DNA from 4 places in the Desulfitobacterium sp. PCE1 genome. Region 1 is predicted to be linked to each of the others. Evidence: riboswitches for the same ligand, from Rfam matches in the RefSeq annotation. Region 1 holds a riboswitch; each other region holds the start of a gene.

Region 1 (3,367 bases):
AGCCCGGCTTGGGGCAGCACATAGAAAATAAAATAGAGTTGAACCAACAAAGGGGTGCTGCGGATAAACTCGACAAAACCTTTTGAGCCGTAAGCAACGGGTTTCAAGGAAGATCGCCCGCCAATGGTGAGAAACATCCCTAAAAACAAGGCTAGAAAAAATCCGGCAAAGGTGGCGATCACGGTAATCTTGAGTGCCGCAAATATCTCCGGGAAAATTTTGAGGGCAAAATCCCAATTCCACATTTTAATACCTCCCTACGGTCAGCCTGGTTTCTATCCAGCGAATCCCCCGTGTCAAAGGCCAGGCAATCAGGAAGTAGATTACAAGCAGCAAGCTGTAAATTAAAGTCGTCTCCATGGTGGAAGCATTGAGCACGGATGCCTGATAGGTCAAGTCGGCTAAGGTAATTAAGGAGACCAGGGAAGTACTTTTCAGCAGCTCAATCTGCAGATTGCCAAACCCCGGCAGCATCATGACAAAAGCCTGAGGCAGGATAACGCACCGCAGGCGTTGCCAGGGACTAAAGTTTAAGGCGATTCCTGCCTCCGTCTGCCCTTTGGGAACCGCCAAAATAGCACTGCGCACCACTTCGGAACCATAGGCCCCACAGTTTAACCCTAAGGTCAGGACACCGGCCGCCAAGGGAGGCAAGCTGATACCTAAAATAGGTAAAGCAAAGTAGATCCAGAAAAGCTGAACAAGGAGAGAAGTGCCCCGGAAGGCTTCTACATAGACCGCCGTCAGAAATCGGATCAGCGGATAGTTGGACAATCGGCCGAACCCTGCCAGGAAAGCCAGTACAAAAGCAAGGAGCGTTGCCAAAAGAGTGATGGTGAGGGTTATTTCCAGCCCTTTTAACAGTGCCGGTAAGAGGTCTAAGATGGCCAAGGTCATCACTTCCTACTTAATAATGTCTTCTACAGTCGCGTCCCCTGGAAGCTCTTGCTCTGTAAAGCCAAAGGATTCAAGGATCTTCTGCAGTTCACCGGATTCTTTCAGCTTTTGCAATTCGGCATTGAAAGCCTTCCGAAAATCACTGTCTTCATGACGGAATGCGGTTGCTCCATAACCCTTGACATTTTTACCATTGATAACCGGCTGAGTGAAGTCCATAACCCGCTCCAGATTGGGATCAGCGGCTGTATCCAAGGTAGCCTGAACGGAGGGGCCGGTGGCGGTAATCACATCTGCCCGCCCGGCTTGCAATGCCGCCAAAGCAGCCGGCATATCCGGAACAGTCACAATTCTATCCTTGGGGACACCACTGGCCACCAGGTAATCATACTCAATGGCCCCTCCAGGTAAAGCGACTTTAGCTGTTCCATGCTTGGCGATATCTTCATAGCTATGTAAGTTGAGAGGATTTCCCTTTTTGACGGCGATGGCTTCCCCAATACTGTATTCGGGATTGGCAAAGGACACCTGTTCAGCCCGTTCAGGAGTAATAAACATTCCGGCGGTAACCATGTCGAAACGTTTGGCCTGGAGACCGGGAATCAAAGAAGCAAATTCCGTAAGCTCCCCCTGCATTTCATTAATCCCCAGCTCTTTTAAGATGGCCCGGGCGATTTCAACCGCTTCACCGGTGAGTTTTCCGTCGGCAGTTTTGTAGGCGTAAGGTTTTTCATTAGCAAAGCCAACGGTGACGGCCCCTTTCTCCTTAGCCTTCTCCAGGGTACTCATCCCGCCATCGTTTGTCTTGGTGGAGCCACACCCTCCCAAGGCAAAGACACTAAAGGCCAGCATCCCCACCAGCAGAGTCTTGAGCAGTGGTAACTTTTTCATTCAACTTCCTCCTTTTTTACCGGCTGAAATCCGCAAAAAGGCATAGAAAAAGGGCCTGAACAGGCCCAAGAAGAAGCAGCGCATAACATTGGCTATTGATTTAGCATAAAAAACACTAAAACGGTTCACACGCTTACGAGGTTAGCTGCCGGGTTCGGAATGATACCTTTCCGTCACTTCAAGAAGTTTAACTCCTAAAAAGTGATTCACCCCCATTATGGTTCCCCCGTTTTCCTTTTTGGGAAATTCAGCCTTGACTACAAACATTCAGTTCGCAATCTGACAACTTTTTATTTTATTATAAGTTGTTACAACTCAATGTTAACACCTGAATTGGCAGATTGCAATAAAAAATTTGCTTGTTTTCCATTTTCTTCAGCTATTCAGCCATCTCTTCAAAGCGAATTTATTGACCTCTCTATTTATATCGGCAAGACTGGTGGTCAAGGGAATCTCCTTGGGACAGGCCCGTACACAGTTTTGGGCGTTGCCGCAGTCGGTGATCCCTCCATCACCCATGAGAGCGGATAGACGAATATGCTTATGCATAGCTCCTGAGGGATGAGTATTGAAAAGGCGAGCCTGGGAAACGGCGGCCGGACCAATAAATCGGGAACGGGAATTAACCTGAGGGCAGGATTCCATGCAGCATCCACAGGTCATGCATTTGGAAAGCTCGTACGCCCATAGTCTATCTACTTCAGCCATACGGGGTCCGGGACCCAGATCATAGGTCCCGTCGATATCAATCCAGGCATGGACCCTCTTTAAATTCACAAACATCATGGTTCTATCCACCATAAGATCCCGGAGGATGGGGAATTTCCGGAGTGGCTCCAGGACAATGGGCTGCTCCAAATGATCCACCAAGGCTGAGCAGGCCTGCCTGGCTTGGCCGTTAATATTCATGGTACAGGCACCGCAGACTTCTTCAAGACAGTTGCATTCCCAAACCACGGGATTGGTCGCTTTTCCCTGGGCATTGACGGGGTTCTTTTGAATTTCCATCAAGCAGGAAATGATATTCATTTTGGGACTATAAACTACTGCAAACTCTTCCCAGAAGGCAGGTTGATCCGGAGCATTTTGGCGACGGACTTTTAAACGAACAATCTTTTGCCCTGACATGAATATCCCTCCTATTTCTCTACATCATAACGCCGCTGTCTCGGCGTGATGAGTGATACATCCACAGGTTCATAACTGAACCGCGGACCCTCAGGTGTGTAGGTGGCAATGGTGGTCTTCAGCCAATTCGCATCATCCCGCTCCGGATAGTCGGGCTTATAATGGGCTCCTCGGCTTTCATTGCGATTAAGGGCCCCCAGGGTAATGACACGGGCCAGCTCCAGCATATTCCAAAGCTGCCGGATAAAGAGGGCTGTCTGATTGCTCCAATGGACATCATCAATGAGTTTGATCCTCTGCCAACGCTCTATAAGCTCCTGGATCTTTTGATCCGTCTCAGTCAGTTTGTTATTATAGCGGATAACGGTGACATTTTGAGTCATAATATCACCCAGTTCTTTATAAATGTGGTAGGGATTTTCCTCACCCTTCATATTGAGAATCCTGCTCC
Region 2 (3,367 bases), 1.5 Mb from region 1:
CCTTCTATTAAAAAAGTAATATCAATCCATTGATTCCTTTTTTGGGTCTCCAGTCTTAACGTATGTATCATGTCTTTCTCTCCCCTTACCATTTCCGATCTCCTCAAATTCTTCACGTTGAGTGTATTCCCGTCTTACTACCCTGGTCATTTCCTTTTGGTGTTTTTCGCAATAGATTTTCCAAGCAAATTTCTCAGGACGATTCAGACAATATCGGGCCATTCGTTCGTTTACAGCCTTTTGGCAAATACTGCAACGAATATCCCCATACTTCGGTCTATGCTGCATTCTTTCTCTACGCTGGCGTGCAGCATACTCATTGCGAATCCCCAGCTCCGTCACATTGATTCTTTCAATCCTCTCTATAATCTGCAGAATTTCCTCATCACTGAGTACGACAGGCTGATTCTGGGTCAGTTTAATGATTGAGGCCAGAAGATCAATATCATAAAAGACCACACTTGAAAAAACCTTCAGGTTACAACGCCGGTTAAAGGTCACATAAGAAAAGACCGGGATTGTTTCATCAAGCCCCGCCAACTCTTGCAGCACTTTAATCCGGACCTGATTCCCCAGAATAGGATTAGGGAAAGGTTTCACCCTCCAGGTAATCGACTGATACCACTTGGGGTCCTCTTCTTCCCCTACAATCAGCCCCGACAAATTATTGACCTCCAAGAGAAAGATTCCATAAGGAGATATCAGAAGGTGATCAATCTGCTGAAAGCCACCCTTTGTTTTTAACAGGAGATTGCTCAGACGACGAAAGCATCTTGGCAAATGAGTAAGCTCCACTTCAAGCTTGTATTCCCCGATCTCATGTTTACGTTGCTTCTTGCTCCGTAAGGAGTCTCTTCTCCTTACCGAGTTATAAGAGTAATAATTGGTCTTATACTTTTTCCCTTGCCAGGTCTCCCGAGCAGTTTTCAGTTCAGGAGTAATTTTTTTCACTTCTTTTTCCCGTTTCCAAAAGAACAAGGCTATCCCCCTAGTCATTAGTCCTCTGCTATCGGCTTAGAGCATGCCACTATTTTACCATATTCCAGAATGAATAACTAACAGCTAAACCCTTTCATCCAAGATTTGTCATGGAATTTCCACGTATTTCATAAAGTATTAATGAAGGAACTTTAGAACTTAATGTCGAATCAGAATAAAATATGTGCATTGTATAATTAAAGCCTAATCTAGGGTATCCTGGAACGGGGGACTACATTTCTGGGGTGAATCGCACAACCTGTGCGTAGGGCTTACACTTTCGCCCGAATCCGTCAACTAACCCCGTAGGCTAAGAAAGGTGTCTGAGCATGCATTTTAAGGAAAGCTTGTCTCAATTCAAGGCCTCTGCATCCGATCAAGTTCAAAGAATAGCAAAAAACGTTTCTTGGAAATCACCTCGTGTTCTTGGTTCTTTAACTGTAACCCTTGTCCTGACCGGTGGATTAGGATTCTATTTTCTAACCACGACCACCGCAGCTGCTGTGACGATCAACGGCCAGCAAGTGGGCTATGTGGCAGATTCCCATAGCGGACAAACCCTTGTGGATACATTCCTCCAGGAAAAAGGGGAACCCTATGGTGTCGTTGCCAAGACACGGGACCAGATCAACTATGAACATGTCAGAATCAAAAATACCGCCTATAAAGCCTCAGAGATCAAGGAAGAAAATTTAGCCAACTCTTTGAGCTATTATCTGGAAGGCTACAAAATTCATGTTAATGAAACACCCATAGCCTATTTACCCAGTAAAGAAGAAGCAGACACATTGCTTAAAGAATACGAAGAGTACTATTCCAAATCCAGCGATGAGAACCAAATTACTTCCGTCAGCTTTTTAGAAGAAGTAAAGATTGAAAAAGTTTCTATCCAACCCGAGCAAATGGCTTCCCTTGAGTTAGCCTATGAAAAGCTCATCGAAGGTCAGGTCACCACAAAAGAGTATACTGTAGAGGAAAACGACTCCTGGTGGTTGATTGCCCGCAAAAACAATATGCTGACCGCCGAAGTTCTTGCCGGGAATCCCGGGGCAACTGAAGACACCATGATCAAGCCGGGAGAAGTGATTAAACTTGTTACTGTTGAACCTTATCTGACAGTCGTGAGCCAGGGTACATATTCCGGTCAGGAAATCATTCCCTATGATGTGGTCACCAAAACCGATTATAAACTCAATCCAGGCCAAACTAAAGTTATTACAAAAGGCAGCAATGGTTCAAAAATCGTTACCTATTCTTACGAGCAAAGAAATGGTGTAGAGGTAGCCAAAAAAGTTCTTGATGAGAAGATTGTTGAGAAACCCGTTGATGAAGTAGTCTCTAAAGGGCCTAACAAACAAACCGTCAATGTAGCCTATACCGCCTCGCGGGGTAGCGCCGATGGTTCTTCTATCGTCGATCGCGCTCTCGGTTTTCAAGGAACCAAGTATGTTTTCGGAGGCACTTCCACCAGTGGTTTTGACTGCTCCGGCTTTACCAAGTACATCTATTCAGGTTCCGGAATTTCCCTTCCGCGAACTTCCTACGATCAATTCAATTCAGGTTCAGCCGTGAGTAAGGATAATCTACAAGCGGGAGATTTAGTCTTCTTCAGCACCTATGCTGCCGGAGCATCTCATGTAGGCATCTACGTCGGTGACGGTAAGTTTGTTCATGCTTCCAATCCCGGCAGTGGGGTTAAGGTTTCAGGAGTAAGCGATAGCTTCTATGGTCCCCGCTATCTTGGGGCACGCCGATACTAAACTGTATAACAAAACCGTATATACATTAAATTTTTTAATCACCAGGGGCTGTCATGTAAGACAAGCCCCTGGCTTAATTAATCACACTTCCGTGTTGCTCAGGCGGCACCGGCAAAGGATGAAAGGTGTAGCTTTGCTTCGTGCCGGTCTTATTCCCAATCGCAATGTTTGCGATTTTGAGAGAAAAAAACACCTTCCTATTTTACATAGGGAAGGTGTTTTTTCTCTGCAAGAGAGTGGTTCTAATGAGCCTTTTTAGTAGAATAGAACAACCCACCTACTGCCATAATCACTGCAAAGAGGATCAGGTAGTACGCAACTGCCCAACCATGGGCATAAACAGCGGCAATCACCATAAAGATGCAGGCGCAGATCGCCAGGATGGGCATAACAAACCGTTTAAACCCGCCTAAGGTTTGTTCTTTTATCATTATCATTGCGAAGATGGGAATATACATAGCGTATAGTGTGACAATAGGGAGCTCCGAACTGTCAAAACTAAAAGGGCCAAACCAAGGTACAGGCACCAGATTGGCACCAAAGAAATACAGCAGCCACCCTCCGGAGAATAAAAGCCCTAAGATAGCGGAGTTGGTTGGCATATTGGTGTTGGCATCGATGTTCTTATA
Region 3 (3,367 bases), 1.9 Mb from region 1:
ATGCTGAAAGCGGATCGGCTTTGGCAGGTGGAATACTTCAAAAATGCGGTTACCCTGAAAACATTATCGAAGCCGTTAAAACAGCCGTTCTTTCCCACTCACGGGAAGGTTATGAACCGGAAACTTTGGAAGCGAAGATTCTTTATGATGCCGATAAATTGGACTTTGTAGGCCCTATAGGTATAGCAAGGCTTTTTGCGTGGGCAGGAAAAGAAGGAAAACCCTTTTTTGGGCCGGATTCCTGTGAATCCTTTTACCGTGAAAGAATTAGTCACTATCATAAGCATCTCTATACCGAGACAGCCCGGGTACTTTTCGAGCCCCTCTTTTTGTATTCCGAGAATTTTTGGTCCGAATTAGAAAAAATGAGACTTAAAAAGGACTAAGCTGGTTAAACTATGGATATATCTTCTTGGGAAAGGACGGTATATCCATTGCGTTGGTTGAAACGTATTTTAGTCATTCTCATTGTCCTTTTGGTTGCTAAAGGCTTATTTACTCCGGAACAGCCCCAAGCCTATATTTCCTCGCCACGAACCCAACTCTTATTAGAGGAAATTGAATGGCGGTCTGTTCAGATTAAACAAGCTGCACAGGATTTGCCCGGCAGTATCGAAGTGTTGCTGCGGAAGTTTTTTTCTGACGGAAAACCTGGATCTCAAGCGAAATCGGTTTAAATCCGGCAGGAAAAATATATTAAAACATCATTTTATTTGAAAATTTAACGATAAAATGATTTTGATTTTGTTAAATTGTTTTAATAAGGCAAAAGAGAGCGCAAAGCTCTCTTTTTTTGAGTTTGCTCCTTCTTTTCATTCATTATCAAAGAGAATCGTGAATATGAATAGGCAAAGGTTGTTTTAAAAATTGTTCATTTCGGTGTACAATAATCGATGTAATCTTCTTTGAGCTATGGTGCGCAATTCTAGTGCGTAAAATGACAGTCGAAGGCGGGCCTAAGAATCCGCTAAGGGCATACCGATGAAGTTCCTGGTGGTGGCTTTCGACGCCCAGTCGAGGGTTGCTGCTGGGAGTTAAGGATGAGGGGGATCTGCAATGGCATGCGGGCGATACCCTCTTCCGTGGAGGCCTAAGTTCGTGGCTGTTTTCTGGTTATGGCTTAGGGTATGAACCTGCATTAGGAAGGAACTTAGTGCAGTGTAGCCTGCCTTGAGGTGGAGAAGTTGGGAGGGCTGAAGGAACTTCTGTCTATTGGCCGATGGACTTAAGTTGCCTGAAATTCTTTTCTGCAAAAGAGGCTAGACTGTCACGGAGCGTTAAGGAAAACTTCTAGAGCGAAAACTAACGAGGATTAAAGTGCGTTCTTAGTGGCGATCAAGTGCTGGAGCTGGCAACATTCTAGACTGAGGGAAAAGGGAAACCGCCTAACAGGAAACTGAAGGAGCTCAGTGGGAAAACCTACTTGACCTATGGCGCAATATTTATTCGTTGGTGTCCTAAGGCTCAAAGGGCAACACCTCTCGTAAGAGAGGTGTTTTTTGTATAGTATACTTCATGTGCACAGAAAAAAAGCTGTTGAATAGATATAAATAACATCAGTTTCCAAGATTATAGGCTTTTGCCATTATTTACGTGGAGGAATAAGGAAATTTTCGGCGAATACTACATAAGAAATGTGGGCTGAATCTAAACCATATGTTTAGAGCGGGGGACTATCTTTTGGGGTGAATCGCAGTCATGCGTAGGGCTTACACCTTGTTGCCCGAATCCGTCAACTAACCTCGTAAGCGACGAAAGGTGGAAAATTCATGGACTCTTCCTCTAAGAGGGGGTGGATTGCCAGTGTGGTGTTGTCCGGCACCTTATTGGTTAGCAGCCTCCCGGGAACCTATGTGCCGGGAAATGCTGCTGAGCTTGTTACAGGTTCAGAATCTATTCTCTTAAGGAATGCTTCATCGTTTAAGGCACAAATGGTCTCCAGTACATTACTATCCGATATCATCCAAGTAGAGAAAGAGGATATGATCCTGCAGCCTAGGCTAGCAGCGACCTTAGCTTTTTCTTCAGAGCCTATAGTAGCCGATACAGATAACCAAAAGGAATCACTGCAATTTTCAAAGGCGGAGAGTGAAGATACCGTCACGACACCTGAGGAAATGACGATAACGGCCTTAAGAGATCAGGTCTCGAAACAGGCCGCAGCGGCTCCCTCCCAGGAAATCTCTCGTGGCGGCAGTTCCAAAGCTGAGGAGATTGTCAGCAATGCCCAAAGACTTATCGGTATCCCCTATGTGTTTGGAGGAACTACTCCAAATGGTTTTGATTGTTCCGGCTTTACCCAATACGTCTTTGAGGGGTCGGAGATCGACTTGCCACGAACCTCATATTCACAATATGAAATTGGAACAGCCGTCAAGAAAGATGAGCTTCAGATTGGGGATTTGGTATTCTTCTCTACCTATGATAGCGGGGCATCTCATGTGGGAATCTACATAGGTGGTGGAAGCTTTATCCATGCCTCCAGCACCGGCATTAAGACCACAGGCTTATCGGATAGTTATTACGCCGGTCGTTACCTTGGAGCCAGGAGAGTTTTTTAATTCATGGTCTTGTTATAGGGACAAAAGAAGTATCGCATAACTGCTTTCTTTAAAGTAGTTTGCGATACTTCTTTTTACTCTAAGGACCATCTTTTCGGATCTGAACTAAATTACCAACCGATTGGTAATTTAGCTTTAATAAGGTAGCCAAGGCACCAGTCTATAACTCTTGCATTCCCCTCCCGGTTCCGCCGGTGTCCGATTATGGATATAGAGGTCGGTCTTTCCGCATTGTTTCGTCCGCTTATAATAGCATTGACGGCATAGTTCGACACGGTAATTAAGAATCATGGTTTTCCTCCTTATGAGGGTTGAAATGTTCATATACCGCGAGAGCTGCCGGGGAAGGAAGACCGGATTTTTGAAGTTCCTCCACAGTGGCTAGGCGGATAGTATCCATGGATTTAAAATATCTCAAGAGCTGTTGCCTTCTCTTGGGACCGACACCCGGTATTCCATCCAACTCGGAAAGGGTCATGCTTTTAGCCCGTTGTTGCCGATGGAAAGTAATAGCGAATCGATGGACTTCATTTTGAATCCGTTCCATCAAACGAAAACCGGCTGAACGGCGATCCAAGGAATGGATTCGGCCAGCGGAGTCGATTAAAGCCGAAGTTTGATGCTTGTCGTTTTTGACCATGCCGGCAACAGGAATCGCGGCCTTTAAGTTGCGGAGAGCATCCAGGGCTGCATTAATCTGTCCCTTGCCCCCATCCACCAGGATAAGATCAGGAAGAGGAAGGCACTCCTGCTGAAGACGGGCATAGCGGCGCTCAATCACTTGGTGCATGGATGCGGTATCATCT
Region 4 (3,367 bases), 590 kb from region 1:
AACAACCGTCGCGAACGATTAGGGCTGGTACGGCTGGTGGCAATTATGGTATTGAGTACGTTGAAAAAGAAATGGGGATTGATTTGGGCCTGCAATGCATTCAACTGTGCTTCCGCAGCCAGTTTTGCTTGGTGGTCAAGCTCTGCTAGTTCGATTTGAATCCCCAGAAGCTCTGCCATCCCAATAGCTAAGCGAATAAGATCCGATGAAAGCTGTCCATCCTTTGTCTCATACAGTTTCATGGTTCCCACCACTTCACCCTGACACTTCAGAGGTACGATGACAGCCGCCGCTAGTGGACAATCACAGATGTTCTGTCTAGGGCAGTTCAGTTCTTTTTGAGTTCGTACTATCTTATAAACTCCGGATTGGATCACATCTCGTGTCGCCCGGGTAAGAATTTTATCTCCCGGATGATGCTGATCACATCCCACACCTAAATAGGCTAGTTGCTTTTCACGGTCCGTGATCGAAACAGCTGCGACCTGCCCGATCTCTTGAATGATTTTGGCGATGTATTCTGCATTTTGCTCATTAAGCCCTCGGCGTAAATAAGGAAGAGTCTGGTTAGCTATTTTGAAGCTGAGTTCCGCATTCCGCTCTGTAGCTTGCCGCGCAGCTTTTTTATATTCAAGATTTAGATGATACAAAAGAAAAAGTGTGTTGCCTATTAAAAATGGAATTAACAGCTTCATCTGGCTTGTTACTAAGACCAGCATTAATTCCACGCCAAGTATAACTAAGCTTTGAAAGATCATCTATCATCCCTCATGTCCTCTAGAATTCATAGAGTGTTTCGACAGATGGACGGTCACTTCCTGTATTCTAGCGAAGGATTTCCTGAAGTTTTTCTTTACCTTGTTCAGATCCTACCACCAGCAGGATATCTCCATCGTCCAGAACAAACTCAGCCCCTGGAGAAAATTGTTCAATACCCTCTCTAACTACAGCCACGACCGTCAAACCGGTTTTTTCCCTCAATTTTAAATCGCTTAAGGTTTTCCCTTTGGCACCGGAACCTTTGGCGATTTCAATTTCGGCTACATCCATCCAGCGGCTTGCCAAGCGATCCGTATAGTTTACAATTTTTGTGAGATGTGCGTCAATTTTTTGATCAATCTCACGCCTCTGCTCCATTAATTTCTTCAACTCATCAAAATAGACCTGAATCTCTGCTTTCTGATCAAAACCTCTCATAAACTTTTCCGCCATGCTTTTGGAGATCACCGTAATCCCTACCCCTTGACTTACCATGACTACACCCATGGTTTGGAGGATAGCAATAGAGCGCCGGATGGTCTCCGGAGATACATTATAACGACCCGCTAAAGTCGAGCGTCCATGTATTTTTTCCCCTTCGCGGTACTCTCCCATAACGATAGAATGAGCAATATCTATCGCAATTTCTTGATAACGTGCATTATATTCCATCGGGTTCCTCTCCTTGATCTATTTATAATAATTTTTTTAACTACATGAAATAATAAACTATAATTCCTTACAAATTAACTCTAGATAACATAAACATATGGTGGAAAAATTGTGTACAAAAAATACAATTGACTACTACCAACCCACATGATACTATTAAGTTGTTAGTTATGCAACTTTATATGGGCTTAATTTCCCAAGAGGAAAACGGGGGAACCAATTTAGGGGTGAATCGTTTCAAACGTAGAGCATGTTTCAGCTCGAACCCGTCAGCTAACCTCGTAAGCATTGAGACACATATGGGCGTAAACACCTGCTTATGTAGTAAGCTTTTCTTGGGAACCGTGACGGTTTTTTTTTGTTCTAAGGACTTATTCTTTTATATTCGCAAATAGAGGAGGGCAATCATTATGGCAGTAGAATTTCTCCCCCCTAACCCAAGACAGGCTTCACAAGCAAGGGCTTTGGAATTAAAACAAAAGGCTCAATCTTACAACAAGTGCAAGGAAACGATTCCCTGCGGTCTCGCTTTAAGCGAAGAATATAATGAAAACCGAGACTTTATACTGGATCAGTTAGATGCCGGCCTGGAGCATTGGCAGGATTGGAAGTGGCAGCTTAAGAACCGTATTCAGGATGCTGAGAACTTGAGTACCCTGCTTCCCCTGACCCCGAAGCAAAGACATGAAATCGACGAGGTGGGTAAAATCTATCGCTGGGCAGTTTCACCCTATTATTTAAGCCTTATCGATAAAGATGATCCTCGGGATCCCATCCGTCTACAAAGTCTCCCCTCTATGGAAGAGATCCTCGATGATTCCGGGGAAGTCGATCCTATGGGAGAAGAGTATACATCCCCTGCTCCGAGTATCACTCGTCGTTACCCAGATCGTCTCATAATTAATGTAACCAATCTGTGTGCTATGTATTGCAGGCACTGCCAACGCCGGCGGAATATCGGGGAAATTGACCTCCATGAAACCCGTGCTAATCTGGAGGCGGCTTTAGATTATGTACGCTCCAATCCAGAGATCCGGGACGTGCTGGTCACCGGTGGCGATGCACTCCTCCTCAGTGATCAAATGCTGGATTGGCTATTAGGAGAATTGCACGAAATTAAACATGTGGAAATCAAACGCATTGGCACCCGGGTCCCTGTCACTCTGCCCATGCGCATTACTGATGAGCTCTGTGCTGTTCTTGAAAAATACCCACCCCTTTATATCAATACTCAATTCAATCATCCCAAAGAGGTGACCGAGGAGACCAAGAAAGCTGCCGATCGCTTGATTAAAGCGGGAGTTATCTTGGGTAACCAAGCAGTTCTTCTCAAAGGAATCAATGACCGACCGGAGATTATGAAGCGCCTTAACCAAGAGCTACTGAAAATTCGCGTTCGTCCCTACTACATCTTCCATGCCAAAAATGTTAAGGGCACGAGCCACTTTATTCCCCGTATTCAAGACGGGTTAAAGATAATGGAAAACTTACGCGGCTACACCTCCGGTTTGGCCATTCCAACTTATATTATTAATGCCCCGGGAGGCGGTGGCAAAACCCCCATCCTACCACAGTACCTTATTTCCCTTAACGATGATGAAGCGGTAATAAGAACCTGGGAAGGTAAGGTTGTGCATTATCCTAATCATTAACTATCTTATGAGGTCGTTTCACTCTGAGTGAATGATAAACCCCAATAAATTATATAGGGAGGAATCGGTATGAAATCACAAAAACTAACCTCTGACCCAGTCTATCAGGCCATCCTCCAGACTCACACCAACAGCCTTAAACGCTATCTCTCCTTAGCTCCTACCCTTAAAACTCCTCCTCAACAGAATAAAAATGCGTCCAATCTGAACCGGTACTATCAATGCGTAGCGAGTCATTCCAGATCATTCGAGAAAGGTTAATACACTCATCCAAAGTCAAAAGT

The links. Region 1 has a riboswitch for cyclic di-AMP ahead of ehuB (ectoine/hydroxyectoine ABC transporter substrate-binding protein EhuB). Riboswitches for the same ligand answer to the same signal wherever they lie in the genome.
Region 2: another riboswitch for cyclic di-AMP. It lies ahead of DESPCE1_RS0110300 (NlpC/P60 family protein); the one in region 1 lies ahead of ehuB (ectoine/hydroxyectoine ABC transporter substrate-binding protein EhuB).
Region 3: another riboswitch for cyclic di-AMP. It lies ahead of DESPCE1_RS0112485 (C40 family peptidase); the one in region 1 lies ahead of ehuB (ectoine/hydroxyectoine ABC transporter substrate-binding protein EhuB).
Region 4: another riboswitch for cyclic di-AMP. It lies ahead of eam (glutamate 2,3-aminomutase); the one in region 1 lies ahead of ehuB (ectoine/hydroxyectoine ABC transporter substrate-binding protein EhuB).

Annotation. Positions count from the first base shown of each region.
Region 1 covers NZ_KB913023.1:598,939-602,305, reverse strand. Annotated here, with positions in the region: gene ehuD (ectoine/hydroxyectoine ABC transporter permease subunit EhuD) at 1-245, opposite strand, end outside; gene ehuC (ectoine/hydroxyectoine ABC transporter permease subunit EhuC) at 247-897, opposite strand; gene ehuB (ectoine/hydroxyectoine ABC transporter substrate-binding protein EhuB) at 904-1,788, opposite strand; cyclic di-AMP (ydaO/yuaA leader) riboswitch at 1,905-2,051, opposite strand; gene sdhB (succinate dehydrogenase iron-sulfur subunit) at 2,164-2,916, opposite strand; gene sdhA (succinate dehydrogenase flavoprotein subunit) at 2,928-3,367, opposite strand, start outside.
Region 2 covers NZ_KB913023.1:2,074,291-2,077,657, reverse strand. Annotated here, with positions in the region: gene DESPCE1_RS0110310 (secondary thiamine-phosphate synthase enzyme YjbQ) at 1-71, opposite strand, end outside; gene DESPCE1_RS0110305 (nuclease-related domain-containing protein) at 22-978, opposite strand; cyclic di-AMP (ydaO/yuaA leader) riboswitch at 1,170-1,305, shown strand; gene DESPCE1_RS0110300 (NlpC/P60 family protein) at 1,308-2,738, shown strand; gene DESPCE1_RS0110290 (APC family permease) at 2,981-3,367, opposite strand, start outside.
Region 3 covers NZ_KB913023.1:2,506,150-2,509,516, reverse strand. Annotated here, with positions in the region: gene DESPCE1_RS0112495 (HD domain-containing protein) at 1-386, shown strand, start outside; gene DESPCE1_RS0112490 (hypothetical protein) at 435-677, shown strand; cyclic di-AMP (ydaO/yuaA leader) riboswitch at 1,630-1,766, shown strand; gene DESPCE1_RS0112485 (C40 family peptidase) at 1,770-2,561, shown strand; gene DESPCE1_RS23330 (hypothetical protein) at 2,697-2,852, opposite strand; gene uvrC (excinuclease ABC subunit UvrC) at 2,842-3,367, opposite strand, start outside.
Region 4 covers NZ_KB913023.1:1,186,482-1,189,848, reverse strand. Annotated here, with positions in the region: gene DESPCE1_RS0105865 (histidine kinase) at 1-758, opposite strand, end outside; gene DESPCE1_RS0105860 (TrkA C-terminal domain-containing protein) at 826-1,431, opposite strand; cyclic di-AMP (ydaO/yuaA leader) riboswitch at 1,607-1,733, shown strand; gene eam (glutamate 2,3-aminomutase) at 1,842-3,083, shown strand; gene DESPCE1_RS0105850 (hypothetical protein) at 3,153-3,344, shown strand.